Linked DNA regions of Variovorax paradoxus. Each later gene encodes a partner of the first gene's protein in a complex. Links are inferred from orthologs where the notes say so. Each region holds a gene or a part of one and is shown on either strand. Other genes may lie near its edges.

Evidence for each region.
Region 2: the proteins of pnp (region 1) and L3V85_RS10270 are in contact, whole or in part, in a cryo-EM structure (PDB 9QH0), measured with the Escherichia coli proteins. The link is inferred for Variovorax paradoxus from one-to-one orthologs.

Annotation. Positions count from the first base shown.
Region 1 is NZ_CP091716.1:3,001,240-3,006,883, reverse strand. The notes cover bases 822-3,886. They hold pnp (polyribonucleotide nucleotidyltransferase), read right to left. Parts: upstream 3,489-3,886; coding sequence 1,155-3,488; downstream 822-1,154. Other genes in these bases: rpsO (30S ribosomal protein S15), read right to left, coding at 3,693-3,886; L3V85_RS13935 (NAD(P)H-quinone oxidoreductase), read right to left, coding at 822-1,065. Also shown: tpiA (triose-phosphate isomerase), read right to left, coding at 1-53; more of L3V85_RS13935, read right to left, coding at 67-821; more of rpsO, read right to left, coding at 3,887-3,959; L3V85_RS13920 (DMT family transporter), read right to left, coding at 4,048-4,983; L3V85_RS13915 (pyridoxal phosphate-dependent aminotransferase), read right to left, coding at 5,062-5,644. UniProt on the Escherichia coli protein: Involved in mRNA degradation. Catalyzes the phosphorolysis of single-stranded polyribonucleotides processively in the 3'- to 5'-direction. Also involved, along with RNase II, in tRNA processing.
Region 2 is NZ_CP091716.1:2,205,044-2,211,390, forward strand. What follows is about bases 1,504-5,271. They hold L3V85_RS10270 (Rne/Rng family ribonuclease), read right to left. Parts: upstream 4,911-5,271; coding sequence 1,704-4,910; downstream 1,504-1,703. Other genes in these bases: L3V85_RS10265 (LysR family transcriptional regulator), read left to right, coding at 1,504-1,656. Also shown: L3V85_RS10260 (MFS transporter), read right to left, coding at 1-681; more of L3V85_RS10265, read left to right, coding at 790-1,503; L3V85_RS10275 (RluA family pseudouridine synthase), read left to right, coding at 5,465-6,347. UniProt on the Escherichia coli protein: Endoribonuclease that plays a central role in RNA processing and decay. Required for the maturation of 5S and 16S rRNAs and the majority of tRNAs. Also involved in the degradation of most mRNAs.

The DNA.
Region 1 (5,644 bases):
AGGCTGCCATTCATCTTCCAGTTGCCGGCGATCAGCTTCTTCTTGGTTGTCATCGCGTTCTTCTCGTCACCATGTCAGCACGATCTTGCCGATGTGCTGGTTCGATTCCATCAGCGTGTGAGCCTGGGCCGCGCCGCTCGGTTCACCCGCTGCCGCAAAAGTGCTGTGGATCACGGGCTTGATCGCACCGCTCTCGAGCAGCGGCCAGACCTTGTCGCGCAGCGCCTTGGCAATGGCGCCCTTGAACGCCACCGGACGCGGACGCAGCGTCGAGCCGGTGATCGTGAGCCGCCTGCGCAGCACGAGGCCGGCATTGATCTGGCTCTTCACGCCGCCCTGCACCGCGATGATCACGAGCCGGCCGTCTTCGGCCAGGCACTCGATCTCGCGCGCCACGTAGTCGCCCGCGACCATGTCGAGCACCACGTCCACGCCCTTCCCTCCCGTGAGCTTCTTCGCCTCTTCGACGAAATCGCTCGTGCGGTAGTTGATGGCATAGTCAGCGCCCAGCTTCTTGCAGGCTTCGCACTTGTCGTCGCTGCCGGCCGTGACGATCACGATCGCGCCGAGCGCCTTGGCGATCTGGATCGCCGTCACGCCGATGCCGCTCGAGCCGCCCTGGATCAGCAGCGTTTCGCCCTTTTGCAGGCGGCCGCGCTCGAACACGTTGCTCCACACGGTGAAGAAAGTCTCCGGCAGCGAAGCCGCCTCGACATCGCTCCAGCCCTTGGGCACGGGCAGGCATTGCACGACGGGCGCCACGCACAGCTGCGCATAGCCACCGCCTGCAATCAGCGCGCAGACGCGGTCGCCGATCTTGAAGCCCGCCTCGGCCAAGGCCGCGGCGTCGCCCGAGACGATCTCGCCGGCCACTTCGAGGCCCGGCAGATCGGATGCGCCCGGCGGCACCGGATAGTTGCCCATCCGCTGCAGCACGTCGGGGCGATTGACACCACTTGCCGCAACGCGGATCAGCAGCTCGCCCGCACCGGCGACCGGGTCGGGACGCTGCGCGACGCGCAGCACCTCGGGGGCGCCGAACGAAGTGATTTCAATGGCTTTCATGGTCTTTCGGCCTCCTGCGCCCGCAGATGGGGCGAAGCTTGCTTTTCAAAAGATGACAACGGCGGCACGAGACCGCCGTTGCGCCCTTCTTACTCCTGAGGCTCGCGCGGGGCTTGCTGTTGCTGCTCGCCGGCCGGAGCCTGCGGCTGCTCGTTGCGCGGTTGCTGTTGCTGGTCGTTGAAGCGCGGTGCGCGCTCGCCACGATCACCACCGCGGTCGCCACGGTCGCCGCGATCACCACGGTCCGAACGCTCGCGGCGCTCGCCGCCACGGTCACCGCGATCGCCACGGTCTTCGCGCGGCGGCCGCTCGCTGAATTCCATGCCGGCCGGACGCTCGGTCAGGGCCTTCATGGACAGCTTGACGCGGCCCTTTTCGTCGGTTTCGAGAACCTTGACCTTCACGATCTGGCCTTCGCTCAGATAGTCGGTCACCTTCTCGACGCGCTCGTGCGCGATCTGGCTGATGTGCAGCAGGCCGTCCTTGCCGGGCAGCAGGTTGATGAGCGCGCCGAAGTCCAGGATCTTGGTGACCGGGCCTTCGTAGACCTTGCCGATTTCCACTTCGGCCGTGATCTGCTCGATGCGCTTCTTGGCCAGCTCGGCCTTTTCCGGATCGGTCGAGGCGATGGTGATGGTGCCGTCTTCGTCGATGTTGATCGTCGTGCCGGTTTCTTCCTGCAGGCCGCGGATGACCGAGCCGCCCTTGCCGATCACGTCGCGGATCTTCTCGGGGTTGATCTTCAGCGTGGTCAGGCGCGGAGCGAAGCTGGAGACTTCGGCCTTGGCCTCGCCCATGGCTTCCTGCATCTTGCCCAGGATGTGCATGCGCGCTTCCTTGGCTTGCGCCAGTGCGACCTGCATGATTTCCTTGGTAATGCCCTGGATCTTGATGTCCATCTGCAGGGCGGTGATGCCGTTGGTGGTACCCGCAACCTTGAAGTCCATGTCGCCCAGGTGATCTTCGTCGCCCAGGATGTCGGTCAGCACCGCGAAGCGGTTGTCTTCCTTGATCAGGCCCATGGCGATACCGGCCACGTGCGCCTTCATGGGCACGCCGGCGTCCATCATCGACAGGCAGCCGCCGCAGACCGAAGCCATCGACGAGGAGCCGTTCGACTCGGTGATTTCCGAGACCACGCGCACCGTGTACGGGAACTCTTCCTTGTTCGGCAGCACGGCGACGAGCGCGCGCTTGGCCAGGCGGCCGTGGCCGATTTCGCGGCGCTTGGTCGAGCCCATGCGGCCCACTTCACCGGTGGCGAAGGGAGGCATGTTGTAGTGGAACAGGAAGCGGTCTTCGTACTCGCCGGCCAGCGCGTCGATGCGCTGCGCGTCGCGTTCGGTACCGAGCGTGGTGATGACCAGCGCCTGCGTTTCACCGCGCGTGAACAGGGCCGAGCCGTGGGTGCGGGGCAGCACCGAGTTGCGGATTTCGATGGGGCGCACGGTGCGGGTGTCGCGGCCGTCGATGCGGGGCTCGCCCGACAGGATCTGGCTGCGCACGATCTTCGATTCGATGGCGAACAGCAGGTCGCTGACCTTGCCGGAGTCGAATTCGGCGCCTTCGGCCTTCAGTGCCTCGAGCACGCTGGCGTTGGCCTCGCGCAGGGCTTGCGTACGCGCTTGCTTGCTGCGGATCTGGTAGACGGCGCGCAGCTTTTCCTCGGCCAGGCCCTTGACCTTGGCGACGAAGGCTTCGTCTTCGGCGGGGGCCTTCCAGTCCCACACCGGCTTGCCGGCGTCGCGCACGAGTTCATGGATCGCGTTGATGGCGATGTTGGCTTGCTCATGGCCGAACACCACGCCGCCCAGCATGATTTCTTCGCTGAGTTGCAGGGCTTCGGATTCGACCATCAGCACCGCGGCTTGCGTGCCGGCAACGACGAGGTCCATCTGCGAATCCTTGCGGGCGGTCTGGCCCGGATTCAGCACGTACTGGCCGTTGATGTAGCCCACGCGGGCGGCACCGATCGGGCCGTTGAACGGCACGCCGGAGATCGAGAGCGCGGCGCTCACGCCGATCATGGCGGCGATGTCGGCGTCGACTTCGGGGTTGAGCGAGACCGTGTGGATGACCACGTGGACTTCGTTCAGGAAGCCTTCGGGGAACAGCGGGCGGATCGGGCGGTCGATCAGGCGGCTGGTCAGCGTTTCGTGTTCGCTGGGCTTGGCTTCGCGCTTGAAGAAGCTGCCGGGGATCTTGCCGGCGGCATAGGTCTTCTCGATGTAGTCGACGGTCAGCGGGAAGAAGTCCTGGCCGGGCTTGGCCGACTTGGAAGCGACCACGGTCGCCAGGATCACGGTGCCGTCGATGTCGACGAGCACGGCGCCGCTGGCTTGGCGGGCGATTTCACCCGTTTCCATGACGACGGTCTTGTCGCCCCATTGGAACGACTTGGTGACTTTGTTGAAGAGGCTCATTTTTGCTCCTGTTTTAGTAGCAGGCCACACAGGGCCCGCAAGGGGCGGAGGCTTCTCAGAACACGATGCCATTCCAGCGAAGCTCGGGCGAACTTCATTGGAATGACACAGCTTCGCTCTGTTTGGGCACTCCGAAAGTGGATCGCGAAGTAAAAAACGCCTGAGCTAGCGGACTAACCCAGGCGTTTTTTCATGCGATTCGGTTTACTTGCGCAGACCCAGCTTGGCGATCAGCGCGGTGTAACGGTCGGCGTCCTTGGACTTGAGGTAGTCCAGGAGCTTGCGGCGGCGGCTCACCATGCGCAGCAGGCCGCGACGACCATGGTGGTCCTTGGCGTGCGTCTTGAAGTGGGGGGTGAGCTCGTTGATGCGGGCGGTCAGCAGTGCGACTTGCACTTCTGGGCTGCCAGTGTCGTTGGCGGCGCGGGCGTTGTCTTTGACGACTTCGGCCTTGATGGAGGCTGCGATCATGATGATTTCCTTGTTCCTGGATGTTTGACTTGCGGTGGGGACTGGAACTGCCCTCGCCGTGCGCCTTGCGGCATGCAAAGCCTCGGGATTATAGCTCGGCGACTTTCAGCGGGCTTTCATGCCCCCTGGAACCCCTCCCATCGAGGGAAGCCAGCCCCACCGCGCCCAGCACGCAGGCGGCCCCGGCGATCTGGGCCAGGCTGATGCTTTCGCCCAGCCAGAGCGCCGCCAGGGCCAACGCCGAGACCGGCAGGATGGCCGTGAATAGCGCCGCCTCGGCCCCGCGCAGCCGGGACGATCCGGCAAACCACAGGACGAAGCCCAGCACCGTGGGCACCAGCGCGTAGTACGCGACACCGGCCAGCGCCGCCATCGGCAAGGGACGCTCCCAGGCCCGCTCAAGCAGCGCCGGAACCAGCGACAGCAGCAGCCCGAAGGCGGCCATGAGCGTCGACAACGCCAGCGGGCGCACCGGAACCCGCAGGCGCTTGTTGAGCAGGATGAACATCGCCTCGCAGACGACCGCGCCCAGGACCAGCAGATTGCCCAGCAACGCCGCAGGGGATTTCGAGTCCCCCGCCGAAGCAGCCCCTGCTCCGGGCCAGCTGATCGCCAGCACCCCCGCGGTCGCCAACACGATGCTGCCCACCAGGTAGCGCCCCGGCCGCTCGCGCAGCGCGATCACCGCCACCAGCGCGGCCACCGCCGGCAAGGTGCCCGCGACAACACCCGCGCTGGCCGCCGGCGCCCAGCGCACGCCCATGATCAGCAGCACCGTGTAGCCGACGCTGCCCAGCCCCGCCTGGCTCAGCAGCAGCGCCATGTCGCGCCGATCGGGCCTCGGCCACGGCGTGCGGGTCAGCCGCAGCAGCAACAGGAACACCGGCAGCGCCATCGCGAACCGCAGCGCGGTCGCGGTGAAAGGCGGCAGCCCGCCCGCGATGACCTTGCTCGCCACCACCGTGCTGCCCACCGTGACCATCGCCAGCGCGCACAGCGCCATGCCCTTCGACCGTTCCGACATGCCAGACCTTTCGCTTTCGAGAAAAGGCCCAGCTTCGCGGCCGGCGCGCGCCGCGTATTGAACGAAATTGCAGCCGGCTCAGCCCTTGCCGGGTTGCTGCTGCTCAAGCCAGCTGCGCAGCCGCTCGACGCCCTTCACCAGCCGCTGCGGGTCTTTGGAGGCAAAGCACCAGCGCAGCCAGCCTTGAGCTTCGGGGGCGAAGGCGTTGCCCGGCGCGAGACCCAGGCCCGCCTCGGCCACCAGCCGCTTGGCCACTTCGAGCGAATCGCCGAAGCCCTCGAGCCGGAAGAAGGCGTACATGCCGCCCTTGGCCGGCGCCACCTGCACGCCCGGCACCGCCGCCAGCAGCGGCACCAGCGTGTCGCGGCACGACTTCAGGTGCGCCACCACACGCGGCGTGATCTCGGACGTGTGCTCGATGGCCGCGATGGCCGCACGCTGCGTGAACACGCTGGCACAAGAGGTATTGAATTCGATCAGCTTGCCGATGCCGTCCACCATCGACGGCGGCAGCACCAGCCAGCCGAGGCGCCAGCCCGTCATGAGGAAGCTCTTCGAAAAGCTGTGCGTCACGACCAGCCGGTCGTCGGGCTTCGAGATGTCGAGGAAGCTCGGCGCGCAGCCGTTGGGCGTCGGCTCGTAGTACAGCCGCTCGTACACC
Region 2 (6,347 bases), 800 kb from region 1 along the record:
ACTGCCGAAGCCGATGCCCGGCCCCTGCGTGATGAAGTAGGTCAGCCCCAGCACCGCGAGCGACAGCGTGACGATGCCCGGAAGGTCGAGCCGCTGCGCGTCGGGGTCGCTGGACTCGCTCACGCTGCCGAGCACCAGGGCGAGCGCCACGGCGGCCAGCGGAGCGTGGACCAGGAACACCCACTGCCAGTTCGACAGCGCGACGATGGCGCCGCCGACGATCGGCCCGAAGCCCAGCCCCATGCCGAAGACCACGCCCCAGATGGCGAAGGCCTTGCTGCGCTCCTTGCCCTGCTGGAACTGGTGGGAGAGCACCGCGAGCTGGCTGATCAGCATCGCGCCGCCGCTCAGGCCCTGCAGGAAGCGGCTGACGATGAGCAGCCACGCGCTCTGCGAGAGCCCGCAGATCAGCGAGGTGATGCCGAACAGCACGATGCCGATGATGAGGATGCGCTTGCGGCCGTAGCGGTCGGCCAGCGTGCCCGCGGCCATCAGCACCGTGGTGCAGGCGATGGTGTAGGCGTTCATGATCCACTGCATGTCGCTGAAATCGCCCTGCAGTTCTTTTTCGAGCGTGGGAAGAATGACCGGCACGCTGGAGATTTCCAGGCCGAACATGAGGGCGATCAGCGAAATCGCGGCCAGCGCGACCCGGTTCCTGCCGGTGTGGGAGAGAGACATCGAAGCTTTCCGAAAAATGGTTTCGGGGCGATTCTGGTGAAACCCGCTTCATGATGGAAATGATTTAATTTCCTAAAATTCATTAGGATCAATCATTTATCGGATGCCATGGACTTCGACCCCACGCTGCTGCGCGCCTTTGTCGCCGTCAAGGAAACCGGCGGCTTCACGCGCGCGGCGCAGCGGCTGCACCTGACGCAATCCGCCGTCAGCCACCAGATCCGGCGGCTCGAGGAGCAGGTGGGCCGGCCGCTGCTGCACCGCACGACGCGCCGCCTCACCGTCACCGAAGACGGGGAGGACTTTCTTCGCTACGCGCAGCAGATTCTGGACACCCTCGACGAAATGACCCGGCGCTTCCAGCCCTCGCCGATCTCGGGCGTGGTCCGTTTCGGCGCGCCGGACAACTTCATGGGCGACAGGTTGCCGCCGCTGCTGTCGCAGTTCGCGCGCGCCTTTCCGGCCACGCGCATGGAGGTCAGCGTCAGCATGCACCTGGACTTGCGCGCGATGATCCGCGCGGGCGAGCTCGACCTGGCAGTCGTGATGTCGCCGCCCGATTGCGTGGAAGGCACGCGGCTGCGGCGCTCGCAGCTGGTCTGGGTGGCGGCGGAAACCTTCGAGCCGCCGCCCGGCGCCTCGCTGCCGATGGCCTTTTCTCCGAAGCCCTGCGTGAACCGCGAGGTGGCGGGCGCCGCGCTCGATGCCGCGCCCTTCGAATGGCACGTGGTCTTCACGTCGGTGAGCCCGCACGGCATTCGCGCGGCGGTGCTGGCTGGGTTGGCTGTCACGGTGCTGGCGCGCGAGGACGTGGAGCCGGGCATGAAGATCGTCGACGGCCGCTATGGGCTGCCGCCGCTGCCGAGCGTCGATTTCTCGCTGATCTGGAGCGAGAGCGGGCGAACCGAATGCGCCTGCCGCTTCGGCCAGTTGATCCTCGAAATGCCGGACCTGCCGCTTTACGAGAAGGCATAAAAAAACGGCGCCCTGAGGCGCCGTTTTCATTTCCGGGCGGGTTCCGCTCAGAGGGGCTGTTGCTGTTGCTGCTGTTCGAACGGCAGCGACATCGAGCCGAGATCGCGGCGGGTTTCGACCAGCACCAGCGGGCCTTCGTCGAGCACCACCAGCGGCGGGCGCTCGCGCGGCACGTGCACCGGCTTCGGCTCGGCGGCGATGGCGGCGCGTGCTTGCGCGATGCGCTCGGCGTCGGAGTTGACCCACTGCAGGCCCGAGTTCTGGGCGATCTGCGCGAGTTCGTCCAGCGGCAGCTCGAAGGGCTGGACCTTCGGCAGCGCACGGCCGTTGGCGACGGGCGCCGGGGCAGCCACGGGCGCGGCAGCGACCGGCGCGGCGACGACGGCTTCGGCCACGACGGCCTGTTGCTCCGACGCGAGCGGCAGTTGCTGTTGCGGCTGGTGGCGGGGCGCCGGGGCTTCTTCCTGCACGTCGGCCGTCGTCGTTGCGGCTTCCGCCACGGCGACTTCGGCGACTTCGGCGGCTTGTGCGCCGGCTTCGTTTTCGTCGCGCGGACCGCGTTCACGGCGATCGCGGCCGTAACGGTCACGCGAACGGCCACGGCGCTCGTCGCCTTCGCGGCGGGGTGCCTGCTCGTTGCCGGCGTCGTTGGTCTGCTCTACGTCGGCTGCCGCCGCTTCGGCACCGCGTCCGTCGGCTTCGGCTTGCGGTGCGTCGTTGCGGCGCTCGCGGCGGCCGTCGTTGCGTTCGCCGCGCTCGCCGCCACGTTCACCGCGCGGAGCGCGTTGTTCGTCGCGGCCGTTGCGCGGCTGGCGCTCGCCCTGGGCTGCTGCGTCTTCGCCGGCAAGGGCGGTTTCGCCGCGCGGCTGCTGGGCGTCGCCGTTGCGTTCGGCGCGGTCGCTGTTGCGCTCGCCGCGTTCGCCACGCTCATTGCGCTCGCCACGTTCACGGCGTTCGCCGCGGGCGCGCGGTGCGCGTTCGCCTGCATTGCCTTCTTCGCCCGAAGCCAGTTGCTGGGCTTCGAGGTTCAGGTTGCCGTCGAGTGCTTCTGCCGGTGCGTTGCGGCCGTCGCGGCCTTCGCCTTCGCGGCGCTCGCCACGGCCGTTGCGGCGTTGTTCGCCGTCGCGCGGTGCGCGCGCTTCACGCGGCTCGCGGGGTTCACGCTGTTCGCGCGGCTCGCGTTGTTCACGCGGTTGCTGCGGGGCGCCGTCGGCGCGCAGTTCGCTGCTGTTGCGACCTTCACGGCCTTCGCGTCCTTCACGGCGCTCGCCGCCGCGGCCGCCGCGGCGTTCGCCGTCGCGACCACCCGAACGTCCGCCGCCTTCGCCGCGGCCTTCCGCGTTGCGGCCTTCACCGCGACCTTCGCCGCCACGGCCGCCACGGCGCTGTTCGCCGTCGCGCGAGCCGCCGCGTGCTTCACCGTCGCGGCCGGGACGGCCATCGCGGCGGGGCTTCGGCGGTTCGACCGGAATCGCGGCGGGGGCCGGCGCCGGAGCGGGGGCCGGCGTGCCGCCGAACAGGTTCTTGATCCAGGAGAAGAAGCCGGTCTGCGCCGGAACCGGCGCGGTAACCACAGGCGGAGCGACCGGTGCGGGTGCCGCGGCAGCGGGTGCGCGCACGGCTTCGGGCTTGGGCGGCACCACGGGCGCGGGCGCGTCGGGCAGCACGCCCTTGATGACCGGCGTCTGCTTGTTGGTGGGCTCTTGCGAACGGCGGGTGACGGAGGTCGGGTCTTCGATCTCGTCGGCCATCTTGTAGCTGGCTTCGATGTGGTCGAGGCGCGGGTCGTCGTGCTTCAGGCGCTCGAGCTTGTAGTTCGGCGTTTCGAGCGTCTTGTTGGGCACCATCAGCACGGTGACGCGCTGCTTGAGCTCGATCTTGGCGATTTCGGGGCGCTTTTCGTTCAGCAGGAACGAAGCGACTTCCACCGGCACCTGCACATGCACGGCGGCCGTGTTGTCCTTCATGGACTCTTCCTGAATGATGCGCAGGATCTGCAGCGCGCTCGATTCGGTGTCGCGGATGTGGCCCGAGCCGCCGCAACGGGGGCAGGGGATCGACGAACCTTCGGAGAGGGCCGGCTTCAGGCGCTGGCGGCTCATTTCCATCAGGCCGAACTTGCTGATCGAGCCGAACTGCACGCGGGCGCGGTCCTGCCGCAGCGCGTCGCGCAGGCGGCTTTCGACTTCGCGGCGGTTCTTCGACTCGTCCATGTCGATGAAGTCGATGACGATCAGGCCGCCCAGGTCGCGCAGGCGCATCTGGCGGGCGACTTCGTCGGCGGCTTCGAGGTTGGTGCGGGTGGCGGTCTCCTCGATGTCGCCGCCCTTGATGGCGCGGGCCGAGTTCACGTCGACCGAAACCAGCGCTTCGGTGTGGTCGATCACGATGGCGCCGCCCGAAGGCAGCTGCACGGTGCGGGCGTAGGCCGACTCGATCTGGTGCTCGATCTGGAAGCGGCTGAACAGGGCTGCGTCGTCGCGGTAGCGCTTCACGCGGGCGGCATGCTCGGGCATGACGTGCGCCATGAACTGCTGCGCCTGGTCGTAGATGTCGTCGGTGTCGATCAGGATGTCGCCGATGTCGTGATTGAAGTAGTCACGGATGGCGCGGATGACGAGCGAGGATTCCTGGTAGATCAGGAAGGCGCCCTTGCCGCCCTTGGCCGCGCCGTCGATGGCGCTCCAGAGCTTGAGCAGGTAGTTCAGGTCCCACTGGAGTTCGGGCGCCGAGCGGCCGATGCCGGCAGTGCGCGCGATGATGCTCATGCCCTTCGGGTACTCGAGCTGGTCCATCGCCTCCTTGAGTTCGGCGCGGTCGTCGCCCTCGATGCGGCGCGAGACGCCACCGCCACGGGGGTTGTTCGGCATCAGCACGACATAGCGGCCGGCCAGCGAGATGAAGGTGGTGAGGGCCGCGCCCTTGTTGCCGCGTTCTTCCTTTTCGACCTGGACGGTGAGTTCCTGGCCTTCGCGGATCGCGTCCTGGATGCGGGCCTGGCTGGCCGACACGCCTTCGGCGAAATATTGCTTGGAGATTTCCTTGAACGGCAGGAAGCCGTGGCGGTCTTCGCCGTAGTCGACGAAACAGGCTTCGAGCGAGGGCTCGACGCGCGTGACGACCGCCTTGTAGATGTTGCCCTTGCGCTGTTCGCGCCCTTCGATTTCGATTTCGTAGTCGAGCAGTTTCTGCCCGTCGACGATGGCCAGGCGGCGTTCTTCGGCCTGCGTGGCATTGATCAGCATCCGCTTCATGATGCGTTGTCCTTATATGTATCGTTCTACCGGCTCTTGACGAGCCAACGATGCACGGACGACGCCCGCGAAACCAGGGAATTGCCGCTTCGGCCCCGGATGCTGTCACTGCCGCGCCAGGCGCGAGCAGGCCTCTCGAGCGTTAGCTCAAGAAGACAGCCGGGGTGGGGGCGCGTGGATGGGCGCGAGCCAGATTCGGTGTTGAGTAGCTATCTTTTTGATAGCCGGTTGCGCAATGGTGGCGCGCGCTGCGGGCGATCCAATGCCTGAGGCCACTGGCATCAGCCAGCGCAGGCACATTTGAATCAGCAGCATCAACACAACAAGGGACTCGCTTCGATCCGCCGGCAGCTTGGTCAGCTGCAGGCTGGGGTATTCCGTATCGGTGTTTCGTGGGTGTCGGCTTGACTCGGGTGCCGGGCCTGCCACTTTGCGCAATTGCGCGGGGTTTGCAGCTCGGCGCCAAAGCGGCATCGACCTCACAGCGCCGCCCTGGGTATTTGATGGCAGTGGACTAAACTTCTGTCTAATCAAGCACTTACATGACCGCGCTGGTGAAAAACATTATAGGTGCGAAGCAGAGCCCCGCGGCTGCTCCAAATCCCGCAGACCAAAATGCCTCAGGTGAGCCCGGGGCACCGAATGCGGCCATCAAATTCCTCACGGTCGATGCCGAATCCGCCGGGCAGCGGCTCGACAATTTTCTGTTCCGCCATCTGAAAGGCGTGCCCAAGACGCATGTCTACCGGATCATCCGTTCGGGCGAGGTGCGCATCAACAAGGGCCGCGTGCAGGCCGAAACCCGCATCGAGGCGGGCGACGTGCTGCGGCTGCCGCCGATCCGGATTTCCGCGCGCGCGGAAGATGGCGCCACCCCGCCCGCGCCAGCGCGCGAGTTCCCGGTGCTGCTGGAGGACGACGCCGTCCTGGCCATCGACAAGCCGGCCGGCGTGGCCGTGCACGGCGGCAGCGGCGTGAGCTTCGGTGTGATCGAGCAATTGCGCACGGCGCGGCCGGGCGCCAAGTTCCTGGAACTGGTGCACCGGCTCGACCGCGAAACCTCCGGCATCCTGCTGGTCGCCAAGAAGCGCAGCGCGCTGGTCGCCTTGCAAGACCAGTTCCGCGAACGCGAGACCGGCAAGACCTATCTGGCGCTGGTCGAGGGCGCGTGGCCCGCCAACAAGAAGGTGCTCGACGCGCCGCTGGCCAAGTACCTGCTGCCCGACGGTTCGGGCGCCGGTGCGGGCGAGCGCCGCGTGCGCGTGGTCGCCAAGGACCATCCGGACGCGATGCGCGCCGTGACGCTGGTGCGCGTGCTGGCGCGGCTCACGCTGCCGGGCGATGCCACGCCGATGTCATTGCTGGCCGTGACCATCAAGACCGGGCGCACTCACCAGATCCGCGTGCACCTCGCGTCGGCGGGCCATCCGATCGCCG